Rheinheimera salexigens: one gene and its partner. The protein of the gene in region 2 interacts with the protein of the main gene of each other region in a pairwise test. Links are inferred from orthologs where the notes say so. Each region holds a gene or a part of one and is shown on either strand. Other genes may lie near its edges.

Region 1 (7,905 bases), 1.1 Mb from region 2 along the record:
ACTAAAAAACTGGCCGTTATCATGCGCAACCGGTTGTGCATCCAGCCGGTTTGATTTAACTGCCGCATGGCAGCATCTACTAGCGGATAACCAGTATTGCCGCTACACCAAGCATTAAATAATGTTTGGTCTTGTGACCAGCGAATATTATCAGTCTCGGTTTGAAATGCGTGGTGTTTAATTAAATCAGGGTAGGCAACTAAGATATGTTTATAAAACTCTCGCCAAATTAGCTCTGACAGCCAGACTTCGGCACCCGTTTTGGCTAACGACCATGTGTCATTAGCTTCTAATTGTAATCTAGCAACACATTGACCGGCAGAAATAGCACCAATAGCTAAATAAGCCGCTAATTTCGATGTTGCCGAAATCGCGGGGAAGTCGCGCTTTTTTTCATAGTCAGCTACTTTATGCTGACAAAAATCGCGTAACTGGTCAATAATTTCATTTTGTTCAACCGGCCATTTTATAGAGCTATTATCGCCATTTTGCATGGTACTATAAGCCGTTAAATGCAAATCTACTAATTGGCCATTGGCGACATTTAGAGTTTTAGGCTTAGGTAAACACTGCACTCCTTGCTCTGCTAATCGACTTAACCAGTTGCGCTTAAAGGGCGTAAATACCTTGTACATAGTCTGTTGCTGGGTACAAATACTGCCCGGAGGCATAATACATTGGCTATCAAAGCTAATAAGTTCATTGCCAGCACTTTCTAGGCATGCAGTTACTTTATGATCGCGTAATCGTTCATCTAATTCATAATCTGTTTGCACAAACACTTTTATTTTGTAGTGTTGCTGTACCTGCGCAAACACATCACAAGTGGCAGCATAATCAGTACCTTCAAGTGTATGCAGTACAATATTAAGCTGGGCTAATTCCTGTTTTAAACACACCACACGACGCCGAATAAAGTCTTGCTTTATCGCCGCCATATTATGCTGCTGCCACGTGTCGGGGGTAGCAATAAACAAACCAACGACAGCAGCATTACGCTGCTGGGCATCAGCAATAGCGCTACACAACACTTTATTATCATATAGCCGCAAATCATTTCTAAACCAAATAATATTCAGGTTATTTATCGCTTTCATCTTAAGCTCTTAAGCCTAAGCTTTCTGGATAAGGATCAAAATAGCATTGTTCTGATAAGTATTGGTTTGGGTGTAAACTTAAATGGTGTTTAAATAATGTTAGCGGCGCCACCAGCGGCAAATAACCTAAACGATATTTATTTATGGTTTCGGATAATTCCTGTTTAGCTTGCGCGTTAAGTGAATTTTTTAAAAAACCCTGTAAATGCTGTAATACATTGGTATGATTTTTCCGTGTGGCAATAACTTTTAACGCGTTCATAAAGTCTGTTAAATAACGTAGTTGCAGTTTTTCAGCTGAAAACAGTTTGGCTTGAGCCACTAATCGGCCTAATTCACGATAGGCGACTGGATGATGAGCTAAAACTAAAAACTTATACCGACTATGAAATTTAACTAACTTGCCAATAGTAAAACCCTCTCGCATGCTTTGCTGATAATCATGACAAGCAAACAGCCGACAAATAAAGTTTTCTCTTAGCGCGTCATCAAACAGCCGACCATCCTCTTCAACTGGTAACCAAGGGTAACGCTGCATAAGTGCTCGGGTATAAATTCCCACTCCAATCTTACCAAGCTGGTGTCCATTAGCGTCAAACAAACGAACCCGCTCCATGCCACAACTGGGTGATTTAGCGCAAACAATGTAACCACTTAGATTACTCAGTTGTGGTAACTTTTTATCAATAAACGTTTGCATCTGTTCGGTGTGATCAATACTGGGGTCTTTACTACGCACTAAGTGTACTTGTTCTTGCTGATCTAATTGCAATCTAATAGCCGGACGTGGGATCGGCATACCAATAGCCACTTCTGGACATACAGGAATATAGTCAACATGATCGGATAACACACTAGTACAAAAACCCGAGGCTTTATGTCCACCATCAAAACGGACTTTATCGCCTAATACACAAGCACTTATACCTACTTTAATTGTCATATCATTCCCTTTACTTACACCTTAACTATATATCTCTATAGGTAAATTTTGGATCAGTTTTTTATACAAATCATTCTTATAACTCCTATGTTACTGCTAATGATAGGCTAAAAATTTGCGGTTAAACTTTTCATACCAATATCAGTGCTGTATTTTCAGCAAAAAAAACGGCAGCATGGTTAACCAAGCTGCCGTTTTATAATGTTTTTAATAAAAAAGTGTTACTTTTTACTCGTACCGAGCTCAACACGAGATTTTAATTTTTGTCCTGGTCGGAAAGTCACCACACAACGAGCAGAGATAGGTATATCTTCGCCTGTTTTAGGATTACGTCCCGGTCGCTCATTTTTGACTCGAAGGTCAAAGTTACCAAAGCCCGATAACTTAACCTGATCGCCAGACTCTAGAGCCAGACGGATCTCTTCAAAAAAAGCTTCTACTATAAGCTTAGCGTCACGTTTACTAACACCAAACTTTGTGAATAATCGTTCTGATAAATCGGCTTTGGTAAGCGCCATTCTTAGTCCCTCAACGTTGCGTTGAACTCTTCACCAAGCGCACTAACTACTTGATTAACCAACTGTTGGATATCTTTATCCTCCAGGGTGCGCGCTAAATCTTGTAACGTAATAGCGATAGCTAGTGACTTCTCACCTTCAGCCACACCACTACCCGTGTATACGTCAAATAATTTTAGGTCAACTAATTGATTTCCGCCAACTTTTTTTATAGTAGCAGCAATATCAGCAAAACGCACTTCAGATTTAACCACTATCGCTAAATCTCGACGATTCGCAGGGTATTTTGATAACTCTTGGGCTTGCACGATTTTACGTGAACCTAAAGCGACCATATCTAGTTCAAATAAATAGGCTTTTCCTTTAACACCTAGTTTACGCTCTAGTTCAGGATGCAAAGCACCTAATTGCCCTACTAGCGTATCACCACGATAAATCGAGGCAGTTTGGCCAGGATGTAAAGCGCTATGCTCACCACTGACAAAACGGAATTCACCTGCGGCTGAGGTCATAGCTAGTAAAGCTTCAACATCAGCTTTAACGTCATAAAAATCTGCAGCACGTTGCTCAATAGACCAATGCTCATCATTTAATGAACCAACAATAACGCCACCTAATACTTCAGTTTGCTGTACACCACCTTCTGCAGCAGCGTCTGGAACAAACTTAAGCCCGTACTCGAACAAGCGGATCCGGCTTTGCTGACGGTTTTGGTTATACAACACGGTTTGTAATAAACCTGGCCATAAATTTAAGCGCATTGCCGACATATCAGCTGAAATTGGATTCGGTAGCACTAAAGCGGCTTGCTCAGGAAACAAACGTTGCTGTATTTTTGGATCAACAAAACTATAAGTAATGGCTTCTTGATAACCGCGATCTACCAATAAACTGCGTAAGCGACTAATACTTAATTCAGCTTCATTAAAGCGACGCATTTTTAATGCCGCTTGTGGCGCTACATTAGGAATGTTGTTATAACCATATACTCGAGCAACTTCTTCAATTAAGTCTTCGGCAATTTTAAGGTCAAAGCGATAACCAGGTACTTGTACTTGCCAGCCCTGCTCGGTTTCAGCAACCCCTAAACCTAATCGATTAAAAATAGCTGTAACGTCAGTTCTGTCAAGGCTAATACCTAAAATACGCCGCAGTTTAGCTTCAGTAAGATCTATTGGTTTACGGTTTGGCAATTGAGCTTGTGCAACTGCTTCTGTTACTGGCCCAGCTTCACCACCACAAATTTGTAGCAATAATTCTGTGGCACGCTCAATAGCAATGTGCTGTAACTCTGGATCAACACCGCGTTCATAACGATGCGAAGCGTCGGTATGCAAACCATATTGTCTCGCTTTACCAGCAATGGCTAACGGCGCAAAAAATGCACTTTCTAAAAAGATATGTTTAGTTTGGCCGGTGACACCACTGTGTAAACCACCAAAAATACCGGCCATAGCTAATGCTTTTTGGCTATCGGCAATAACTAAAGTATTGGTTTGCAGTTCAACTTCTGACTCATCCAATAACACAATCTTTTCGTTGGCATTAGCCATGCGAACATTAATATCACCCTCAATATTATCAAGGTCAAAGGCATGCATTGGCTGGCCTAATTCTAATAATACATAGTTAGTAATATCCACTACCGCATCAATACTACGAATGCCACAACGGCGTAATTTTTCTACCAACCACAGCGGGCTGGCAACGTTGACATTTACATTACGAACTACACGACCTAAATAACGTGGGCAAGCTTCAGCTGCAGTGAGCTGGATCGCTTTAGTGTCATCAATCGTTGCTGCTATCGTTGCCCATCTAGGTTCTGTAACCGCCATTTTATTCAGTACAGATACTTCTCGGGCTAAGCCTCTAATACCCAAACAATCTGCGCGATTGGGTGTTAAATCGACTTCAATAGTTTTATCGTTTAGCTGCAAATAATCACGAATATCCTGACCAAGCGGTGCATCTTGCGGCAGTTCTAAAATACCGTCAAAATCATCATTAATACCTAGCTCAGAAAAAGAACACAACATACCATGTGATGGCTGACCACGAAGCTTAGCTTTTTTAATTACAAAGTCACCTGGCAATACCGCACCCATGGTAGCAACAGCCACCTTTAACCCTAAACGGCAATTTTTTGCGCCACAAACAATATCTAGCAGTTCATCAGTACCAATATTAACTTGGGTAACTTGTAACTTGTCTGCATCAGGATGTGGGCCGCAAGCCACTACTTCACCCACCACAACACCACTAAAATTTCCAGCTACTGGTTCTATGCCATCCACTTCTAAGCCAGCCATAGATAACTGTTCAGATAAGGTATCGGTATCAATAGCTGGATTAACCCATTCGCGTAACCAGGCTTCACTGAATTTCATTTATACTCGCTCCACTTATCTAAACTGTTTTAAAAAGCGTAAATCGTTTTCAAAAAAGGCGCGTAAATCTGTTACGCCGTAACGCAACATAGTTAAACGTTCCACACCCATGCCAAAAGCAAAGCCACTGTATACGTCAGGATCAATACCCACTGAGCGTAATACGTTAGGATGCACCATACCGCAACCTAAAACCTCTAACCACTTGCCATTTTTGCCCATAACATCTACTTCAGCTGAAGGCTCAGTAAAGGGGAAAAATGAAGGTCGAAAACGCACTTGTAAGTCTTCTTCGAAAAAATTGTGTAAAAAGTCATGTAAAATGCCTTTTAACTCGGCGAAGTTAACATTTTTATCAACCATTAAACCTTCAACCTGATGAAACATCGGTGTATGGGTTTGATCGTAGTCATTACGATAAACTCGACCGGGTGAAATAATACGTAATGGCGGTTGCTGCTGTTCCATAGTGCGTATTTGCACGCCAGAGGTTTGAGTACGTAGCATTAACTTTGGATTAAAATAAAACGTATCGTGATCAGCCCGTGCTGGGTGATGCTCTGGAATATTTAAGGCATCGAAGTTATGAAAATCATCTTCAATTTCTGGACCATGCTTAATATCAAAGCCTAACTCAGAGAAAAATGCCGAAATCCGCTCAATAGTGCGGGTTACTGGATGCAAACCACCCGCTTGCATCATCCGTCCTGGTAACGTGACATCAATTTGTTCTTCTGCCAACTTTTGCGCTAATAATACATTTTGTAAAGCATCACGCTGCTGATTTAAAGCCGCTTGCACTTGTTGCTTTACGTCATTAATTTCCGCTCCAGCTTGCTTACGCTGGTCTGGGTCCATGGCACCAAGGGATTTTAATAACTCAGTAATACTACCTTTTTTTCCTAAAGAATCGACTCGGATTTGATCCAACTGTGCGATATCTTTAGCGCCGGCAACGGCCTGTAAGGCGTTTTCCAAAATTGCTGTTAGGTTCATTTATATCCTCAGAGCAGCGAGAGTGTGTAATTAGTATAAAACCGCCAATTATACACCAGAATAGTCGCTAAGCGCAGGTTTTAGCAGCATATTCTAGCCTAATTGGCCGATTAGCTTAAAATTTCTTTAATAAAGGGGATGGTGAGCTTGCGCTGATGCACCAAGGTTGCTTTATCTAGCTTATCGAGAATCGAGACTAACCCTCGGATATCTCGACTTTGATGGTTTAGTAAATAGCGCGATACCTCAGCCGGTAACTCGATGCCACGTAAACGCGCTTTTTGTTGTAATAGTTTTTGTTTATCATCATCAGTCAGCAATCTTAATTGAAAACTAGTACAGGCCTGTAATCTAGAGACTAAATCGGCTAAATTAATACCCAATTGCTGCGGCGGAACATTACCGACAATAATCAAAGCTTTGCTTTGCTCAACTAAGCGATTATATAAGTCAAAAATCGCAGTTTGCCAGTTCATATCACCGGCAATAGCCTGAATATTATCTAAACAAACTAGATCTAATTGCTCTAAATCATCTAATAAGCGCGGGCTTAACGACCGGTAATCTTCTAATGCCAGTAATTGACTAGTTAAGCCCTGCTCTTGTGCCTGAACACAAGCGGCATACAATAAATGCGACTTACCACTGCCACTGGCGCCAAACAAGTAAACGGGTGGCTGTGCTGTTGCCTGTTGTAAATAACGTTTTAAAAACACCACTGCCGCAGTTTGTTCCGCGGCATAAAAGCTGTCTAAGGTTTCATCGTCTGGCAAAGTGACTGCCAACGTGTATTGTAACGGCGGCATCAATGGCGTAAGTATCTAAAGGTTGCTAACGCAGGCATTGTCCCGCTATCAAGAGCCGATGGTACAAATTGATTTGGCTGCAATTTAAATTGCTTATTAAACTGTAGTGCTTTTAATAATCCGTCACCTGCAATAGCAGTTTGTAGGCTATAGCTTGCCTTATCTTGGCTATAACTTGCGACTGTCACTTGCGATACGCCTACCAGTTGTTGTAATAATTGTTGCACGATAACTAAATCAGTCAACGACGAGACCGCTTCAACATCAATAAGCACGGTATTAACCGACTGCTGGGATAGTACGCTAGCATATTGAGCCGCCAGTTGTTGCGCGAGCTTAATCGCAAAGCCATGCATTAATGCAGCTTCATCATCTGCTATAACCTGTTCACGAATAACTCGACCGTTATCTTGACGTTGCCAAGTTAAGCGCCATTGTTGCTTATTATTGTTTGAGTCACGATTAGCACTAGCTTTATCTATGGTGGCGGCAATGATCACATCTGCATTATAGCGGTTACTGGCTTGATTTATTTGTTGCCAGAATCCAGCCCAAACATCAGATTCCGAAATTGTGACTAAATCATCCATATCATAAAGAGGTAACATTAATGGTAGAGCCGCTTGGTTAAAAGCCTGCTTTAAATTACTCACAAGATCATGATTCGCATCACGAATAAATTCCCGCTCAGCCCCATCTTGCTGGACTAACCAAATTAACGTATCTGGACGTAACTCACCCCAAACCGCAATATTATTTTGCTGTAATAACTTATTGACACGAGCAGGGTCTAATAATACCCGGGTGATATTTTCGCCATTTTGGCGCACCGCAGTAAACTGTTTAATATACGCTGAGACTTGACCTAATTCTGCTTTAATGGCCGGCTGCTGAGCAATATCGGCTTGGCCACTAACCCGGATTAACACTTGTTCAAGCGCCAATTGTTGCCAATTATCTGCAGCTGAAGCGACCTCTGCCTGATATAGGTTTTTTACTTCAGCAGCATTTACAGCAACATTAAAACCACAGAGTAATAAAATTAACAGTCGCCACTGCATGCTCTTTTTCATTGTTTTTACCCTTCGCTAGCCAGTTTATGCTAATACTGGGAAAATCCCCTTAAGACCGACACTGATAAACTCAATGGCGATC
Region 2 (7,876 bases):
CAGAGGCTTGTTATATTAGTCAGTCTACTTTAAGTGCTGCGGTGGCTAATTTAGAACAAAGTTTAGATGCCCAGTTGCTAGAGCGCGACCATAAAACCTTTATCTTCACTGCAGTAGGTGAAGAAATGGTGCGCCAAGCGCGGCAAATTATTGGCCAATGTGAAACCTTAGTCGATTTTGCTCGTTATCAAGGCAAGCCAATGGCTGGACCGTTTCGGTTAGGCTGTATCCCCACTATTGCGCCTTTTGTGTTAAGCGAAGTGATGCAAGCCTGTCGTCAGCAATATCCCGAATTACAATTATTATTGCGAGAAGATACTTCTGATAATTCATTGCAGGCTTTAGCCGATGGCCGTTTAGATATGGTGTTATTAGCACTGCCTTATGAAACCGCAGGTTTTCATAGCCGCATTTTAGCCCAAGATCCGTTTAAACTGGTGTTACACAAAGAATGGCAGCAACGTGGTTTTAATCAAGATATTAGCCAATGGCCTGATGAAAGCATCTTTTTACTCGAGCGCGAGCATTGTCTGGCTGGCCATGCGGTTACCGCGTGCGAGCTAACGGATAGTCGTAAAGTTAATCCGTTTTTTGCCACTAGCCTGCATACATTAACCCAAATGGTTAATAATAAGCTGGGTGTCACGTTTATGCCGCAAATGGCTATAAACAGCGGCTTATTAACTGGCACTGATTTAATTATACAAACGCCAGTAGCTGAAAATGCCTATCGTGATATTGCGGTGGTATGGCGGCCAACGTCAAGTAAAGTAGAAAGTTATCGCTTAATGGCCGATTTAATTGGCATAGTATTGCAGCAAAAATGCCAATAACGCCGTGTTTCTGGTAATATCGCCGCTGTTTTTTAGCACCGTGCACGTGCTCGGTACAGTGTGGTCGGTAAAGCCAACTAGGATCTAAAGTATGCAAGTGAGTGATTTTTCTTTTCAACTGCCTGAGCAACTTATTGCTCGTCACCCTAAAGCCGAACGTTCATCTAGCCGTTTATTGGCAATGGATAAAAGCAGTGGCGCCTTAAGCCATCATATCTTTAAACAGGTAATCGATTTTATTCATCCTGGCGACTTGTTAGTGTTTAATAACACTAAAGTTATTCCTGCCCGTTTATTTGGCCAAAAAGCCTCAGGCGGTAAAGTTGAAGTATTAGTAGAGCGGGTATTGGATGAAAAACGTTTTTTAGCTCATATTCGCGCCAGTAAAGCACCTAAACCTGGCACTAAGTTGATTTTAGAGCAATCTGCCGAAGTGGAAATGCTGCAACGTCATGATGAACTATTTGAATTAGCCGTGTGTTCAGATGAACCCGTTTTAGACATGCTAGAGCGCTTAGGCCATATGCCTTTACCGCCGTATATAGACCGCCCTGATACTGCCGAAGACAAAGCCCGCTATCAAACCGTGTATAGCGAAAAGCCAGGCGCGGTTGCTGCGCCTACTGCCGGCTTACATTTTGATACGCCTTTATTACAGCAGTTAACGGACAAAGGCGTTGAGTTTGCATATGTCACGCTACATGTCGGTGCCGGTACTTTTCAGCCGGTACGAGTAGACAATGTGCTAGCGCATAAAATGCATGCTGAATATATCGATGTACCCGATAGCACCGTCGCTGCCATAGCGGCATGTAAAGCCCGAGGAGGTAAAGTTGTAGCGGTGGGCACAACCTCAGTGCGCTCATTAGAATCTGCGGCACAAATAGGTAATGGTGACTTAATTGCCTATAAAGGCGATACCCAAATATTTATTTACCCTGGTTATGAGTTTAAAGTTATTGATGCTTTAATTACCAATTTTCACTTGCCGGAATCAACCTTAATTATGTTGGTATCCGCCTTTAGCCAGCGCGAGTATGTGATGCAAGCTTATGCAACGGCAATTGCTGAGCAATATCGGTTTTACTCCTACGGCGATGCTATGTATATCGGCTAGGGTGTATAGGCTGACGTTTATTAGTTAGTTTTGTTACGTATGCTGTTATAATTGCCGCGAAAATTAGCCAGACTGTTTTTCTGGCGTAAGAGGATAACAATGAAATTTGAATTAGATACAACTGATGGTAAGGCCCGCCGCGGCAGGTTGATTTTTGATCGTGGTGTAGTCGAAACACCAGCTTTTATGCCAGTGGGTACTTATGGCACGGTAAAAGGCATGACGCCAGAAGAGCTAGAAGCCACCGGTGCGCAAATTTGTTTAGGTAATACTTTTCACTTAATGTTGCGCCCTGGCACCGACATAATTAGTAAGCACGGCGATTTACATAACTTTATGCATTGGCAAAAGCCAATTTTAACCGACTCAGGTGGCTTTCAAGTCTTTAGTTTAGGTGAGTTGCGTAAAATCACTGAAGAAGGTGTTAAGTTTCGTTCTCCGCTAAATGGCGAGCGCATTATGCTAACGCCAGAGCGCTCAATGGAAGTACAGCGAGCGCTTGGTTCAGATATCGTTATGATCTTTGATGAGTGTACGCCTTATCCCGCCACTGAGCAGCAAGCTAAAAAGTCGATGGAGCTATCGTTACGCTGGGCTAAGCGCAGCAAAGATGCCCATGGTGATAACCCATCTGCACTGTTTGGTATTATTCAAGGCGGTATGTATCCAGGTTTACGAGATGTGTCACTGCAAGGCTTAGAAGATATCGGTTTTGATGGCTATGCCATTGGCGGCTTATCGGTAGGTGAGCCTAAAGATGACATGATTAATATTCTTAATCACACCACAGACCAAATGCCGGCCCAGAAACCGCGTTATTTAATGGGTGTGGGTAAGCCAGAAGATATTGTTGAAGCAGTACGCCGCGGTATTGATATGTTTGACTGCGTAATGCCCACTCGGAATGCGCGAAACGGTCATTTATTTGTCAATACTGGCGTGGTTAAAATTCGTAATGCGAAATATAAAGACGATATTACGCCATTGGACGCAGAATGTGATTGCTACACTTGTAAAAATTATTCTCGGTCATATTTACATCATCTAGACCGTTGTAATGAAATTTTAGGTGCACGGCTTAATACCATGCATAATCTGCGACATTATCAGGTATTAATGCAAGGATTGCGCGACGCTATCGCGGCTGGTAACTTGGAGCAGTTTGTAGAACAGTTTTATGCCAAACGGGATTTACCGGTACCAACATTAGAAAATTCGCTAACGAATACAGAACAAAATTAATTATAATTAAGGGGACACAACCATGAGTTTATTTATCAATAAAGCATACGCAGACGTAGCAGGCCAAGCCACACCAGCAGGTGGTGGTTGGGATTTAATTATAATGCTGGTCGCATTTGGTTTAATTTTTTACTTTTTAATTTACCGTCCACAAGCTAAACGCGTTAAAGAGCACCGCAACTTAATGTCTGCACTAGGTAAAGGCGATGAAGTATTAACTCAGGGTGGTATTGTTGGCCGGATTAATAAAATTGCTGATGATAAAGATTATGTTGTGATTGCCATTAACGATAGCACCGAAGTAACGGTACAAAAATCGGCAATTAGTGCGGTATTACCTAAAGGCACGCTTAAATCGCTGTAAGCCGATAGAAAGGATAACCAGGTGTTAAATAAAAACCCTTTATGGCGATATGTGCTAGTGATTGGCGTGCTGTTAGCGGCGCTAATCTATGCCTTGCCAAATTTGTATCCGGAAGATCCGGCTTTGAATATCAGTGCTACCCGAGGTGGAGTGGTATCTGAGCAAATTCGTGCCGATTTAGAGCGTAGTTTTGATCAAGCCAATATCAGTGCTAAGTCAGTTGTATTAGAGCAAGGCCAACTTTTGGCCCGCTTTAATACCACTGAAGATCAACTGCAAGCGCGTGAAATTGCCACAGAAAAACTAGGTGATAATTATGTCACAGCATTAAACTTAGCCCCAGCAACACCGGCTTGGTTAAATGCCATTGGCGCTTCGCCAATGAAGTTAGGTTTAGACTTACGTGGCGGGGTGCACTTCTTAATGGCAGTGGACATGAAAGCTGCTATAGACAAAAACCTTAACGACATGGAGCAAACGTTCCGGGCCGACTTACGTGAAGATAAAATTCGTTACCGTAACGTTCAAGCTGACCTTGCAAATGGTTATGTCAAAGTCACTATGCGTAATGCAGAAGATTTAGCTGCCGCTCAAGCTGCTTTGAAAAAACGTGACCGGGAATTGGTTTTCACACCCAGTGCTGAAGAATTTACGGTACATGCTAGTATCAGTGAAATCCGCTTAAAAGAAATTCAAGAGTATGCGTTAGAGCAAAATATCACCATTATTCGGAATCGGGTAAACGAAATTGGTGTGGCTGAGCCTTTAGTTCAGCGCCAAGGTGCTGACCGTATAGTGGTGCAATTACCGGGTGTGCAAGATACCGCTAAAGCAAAAGAAATCTTGGGTGCTACGGCAACCTTAGAGTTCCGTTTAGTGGATACAGATGCTGACTTAGGTGCTGCATTAGAAGGCAGAATACCGCCGGGCACTGAGCTGTTTTATAGCCGTGATGGCCGACCAGTGTTACTGGAAAAGCGCATTATGCTAACGGGTGAACATATCACCGGTGCTAGCTCAAGTTTTGATGAATATAGTCGGCCACAAGTTAGCATTAAGTTAGATGCTAAAGGCGGTAATATGTTATCAACAGCGACCCGTGATGCTATTGGGCGACGTATGGCATCGGTATTTATCGAATATAAGCCAAGCGATGAGCTAGATGCCAAAGGTAATCCCATCTTAGTTAAAAACCAAGAAGTGATTAACGATGCTACTATTCAGGCGCGTTTGGGCCGTGATTTCCGTATTACCGGTATCGATTCGCCAGGCGAAGCACAAAACTTATCCACTTTACTGCGTGCCGGTGCTTTATTAGCACCAATTCAAATTATTGAAGAGCGCACCATAGGCCCAAGTTTAGGTAAAGAAAATATTGAGCTAGGCACCACAGCTATTATGTGGGGTATGGTTGCGGTATTAATCTTTATGGTTATTTACTACAAAGCCTTTGGCTTAGTGGCCAACGTAGCGTTAGTTGCGAACTTAGTGTTAATAGTGGGTGTGATGTCTATGATACCCGGTGCCACCTTAACGCTACCAGGTATGGCCGGGATTGTACTAACCGTAGGTATGGCAGTAGATGCTAACGTTCTGATATTTGAACGTATCCGAGAAGAACTTTTAGATGGCCGTTCTGTGCAGCAAGCCATTCATCATGGTTATGACCGCGCTTTTGCCACTATTACCGACTCGAATATTACCACGTTATTAGTGGCGTTAATCTTGTTTGGTATTGGTACTGGGCCGGTTAAAGGTTTTGCTGTCACATTAGCAATCGGTATTTTAACTTCAATTTTCACTGCCGTTGTAGGTACGCGTTTATTAGTTAATTTATTCTGGGGTGGCCGCCGCGTGCAGTCGCTACCAATATAAGGATTACGGCATGCAAATTTTTAATTTTAAACAGCCGTTAAACTTTATGCGGTTAAAATGGCCAGCCATTATACTATCAGCAATTATGCTAGTGGCGTCAGTGGCTTCGATTAGCATTAAAGGCATTAATTGGGGCTTAGACTTTACCGGCGGTACGGTAATTGAAGCCGGCTTTAATCAGCCAGCAGATTTACCCGCGGTAAGACAAGTTTTAGCCGATAAAGGTTATTCAGACGCGGTAGTACAATTATTTGGTACTAGCCGTGATGTATTAATCCGTATACCGCTGCGAGCAGATATCGATCAGGCCACCTTAGGTGATGAGGTGATGGCAATCTTAAACCAAAGCAATGCCGAAGGCGTGACCATGCGCCGTATCGAATTTGTTGGCCCAAGCGTTGGTGAAGAGCTAAAAGAAGATGGTGGTCTTGCCATGTTAGTGGCATTAATCGGCATTTTGCTTTACGTTACTATGCGCTTTGAATGGCGGTTGTCGGTAGGGGCTGTAGTGTCATTAGCCCACGATACTATTATCACGATGGGCTTGTTTTCACTACTCGGCTTAGAGTTCGACCTAACGGTACTAGCCGCTATTTTAGCCCTGATTGGTTACTCGATTAACGATACGATAGTGGTATTTGACCGTATTCGTGAAAGCTTCCGGAAGTTGCGTGATACTAGCGTTGATGACACTATTAATGATGCTATTACCTCTACGTTAAACCGGACTGTGATCACGTCATTAACTACAGTGCTAGTGTTAGTGGTGCTATTTTATATGGGCGGCGCGTTAATCCATGGCTTTGCCACCGCATTACTGTTCGGTATTGTTATTGGTACTTACTCTTCTATTTATGTTGCGAGTTCGATAGCAGAGATCCTCGGCATTAGCCGTGAAGATATGCTACCGCCACCGCCAATTGAAAAAGAAGGCGAAAATACTGACGCTCTGATGTAGTTAAGTATAAGTGCAGTTAAGTGCAATTAACTGCAAAAGATGTTAAAAATGCCAGTCATTGACTGGCATTTTTTATTAAAGGAATAGCAAATGGCACCACAACATGCACCGGCATTTTTAGCGTTAGTGGCACAAGTTAAACGGCATATAAACGAAATTACCATTCCTCAGTTACAGCAGTTTACTCAGCCTTATATCTTATTGGATGTGCGAGAAGACCATGAATGGCAGCGCGGCCATATTGCCAATGCCGTACATTTAGGTAAAGGTATTATTGAGCGGGATATTGAGCAGCAAGTGCCGGATAAAAACCAAACCATAGTATTATATTGTGGTGGTGGCTATCGTTCGGCATTAGCCGCTGACAGCTTACAGAAAATGGGCTATAGCCAAGTGTATAGCCTGGACGGAGGTTATCGAGATTGGTGCCAACGCGAATTACCGCTAATTGCCGCTGCAGAATAACGCGCGTTAAAAACCTGCTAAGCCAATAGGCTAACCATAAAGGATTATATAACCATGATGATGCGTCGCATTATTTATATGTTTTGCGCCACGTTATTACTTTTTTGTAGTAGCGTCTTTGCCAAGACCTCGGTATTCGAAATTAGCAAAGGCGAACATAAATTGTTTGTTGCCGGTACTGTACATATGTTACCTAGCTCCGCTTTTCCGCTACCTGCGGCTTTTAATACCGCTTATGAGCAAAGTAGCATTATGGTGTTTGAAGCCGATATTCGCCAACTAGAAACCGCCGCAGGTTTGCAATTACTGATGCAACATGCCCGTTATCAAGACGGCAATAGCTTAACTAACGTATTAAGCGCTAAAAGCTATCAAATATTATTAGAACAAGCGACAGAGTTTGGTTTAAACCTTCAAGCGCTAGATAGTTTTAAACCGGACTTTGTATTAATAAATTTAATGCAGCTAGCGTTAAAACAAGCCGAGTTAAATGGTCAGGGTGTTGATAAATTTTATCTAGATAAAGCGCTGCAAGATCAGCGTGAACTGGCTTTTTTAGAGACTATCGAACAACAACTGTCATTATTATTTAATGTCTCAGCCGGTGATGAGGATGTATTTGTTGAGCAATCGTTAAGCGAATTACAGCATATTGAAGTCCAACTGCACAATATTATTAAAGCCTGGCGAGAAGGTGATTTAACGGCCTTAGCCGATTTTGCTATGGAATATGCAGATACGCCTGCAGGACAGCAGTTTTACCAACGAATGTTAGCGCAGCGCAATCAAGACTGGCTGCCGCAAATACAAGCTATGCTGACAACCGCTGACGTTGAGATGGTGCTAGTGGGTGCCTTACACTTAGCCGGAGAGGCTAACTTACTACAGTTGCTGCAACAGCAAGGTTATCAAGTTAAGCAGTTATAAGCAGCCCGATTTATAAGCTGCACACCCTAACGATACTTGGTTAAGCTGAATATAAAAAAAGCCCCGCAATAATAATATTACGGGGCTTTTTAGCA

The links.
Region 1: the proteins of secD (region 2) and pheT interact in binary tests that used the Escherichia coli proteins (3 or more experiments, as listed by UniProt). The link is inferred for Rheinheimera salexigens from one-to-one orthologs.

What each region holds. Positions count from the first base shown.
Region 1 is NZ_MKEK01000001.1:2,187,478-2,195,382, forward strand. What follows is about bases 2,255-5,268. They hold pheT (phenylalanine--tRNA ligase subunit beta), read right to left. Parts: upstream 4,949-5,268; coding sequence 2,561-4,948; downstream 2,255-2,560. Other genes in these bases: ihfA (integration host factor subunit alpha), read right to left, coding at 2,262-2,558; pheS (phenylalanine--tRNA ligase subunit alpha), read right to left, coding at 4,964-5,268. Outside these bases: phrB (deoxyribodipyrimidine photo-lyase), read right to left, coding at 1-1,097; BI198_RS09995 (YbgA family protein), read right to left, coding at 1,099-2,040; more of pheS, read right to left, coding at 5,269-5,944; DnaA regulatory inactivator Hda, read right to left, coding at 6,055-6,750; BI198_RS10020 (DUF2066 domain-containing protein), read right to left, coding at 6,750-7,823; BI198_RS10025 (YchE family NAAT transporter), read right to left, coding at 7,848-7,905.
Region 2 is NZ_MKEK01000001.1:3,305,843-3,313,718, reverse strand. Bases 3,020-6,004 are described here. They hold secD (protein translocase subunit SecD), read left to right. Parts: upstream 3,020-3,577; coding sequence 3,578-5,431; downstream 5,432-6,004. Other genes in these bases: secF (protein translocase subunit SecF), read left to right, coding at 5,442-6,004; yajC (preprotein translocase subunit YajC), read left to right, coding at 3,215-3,556; tgt (tRNA guanosine(34) transglycosylase Tgt), read left to right, coding at 3,020-3,192. In the rest of the region: BI198_RS15320 (hydrogen peroxide-inducible genes activator), read left to right, coding at 1-833; tRNA preQ1(34) S-adenosylmethionine ribosyltransferase-isomerase QueA, read left to right, coding at 925-1,950; more of tgt, read left to right, coding at 2,050-3,019; more of secF, read left to right, coding at 6,005-6,389; BI198_RS15290 (rhodanese-like domain-containing protein), read left to right, coding at 6,480-6,854; BI198_RS15285 (TraB/GumN family protein), read left to right, coding at 6,909-7,781. UniProt on the Escherichia coli protein: Part of the Sec protein translocase complex. Interacts with the SecYEG preprotein conducting channel. SecDF uses the proton motive force (PMF) to complete protein translocation after the ATP-dependent function of SecA.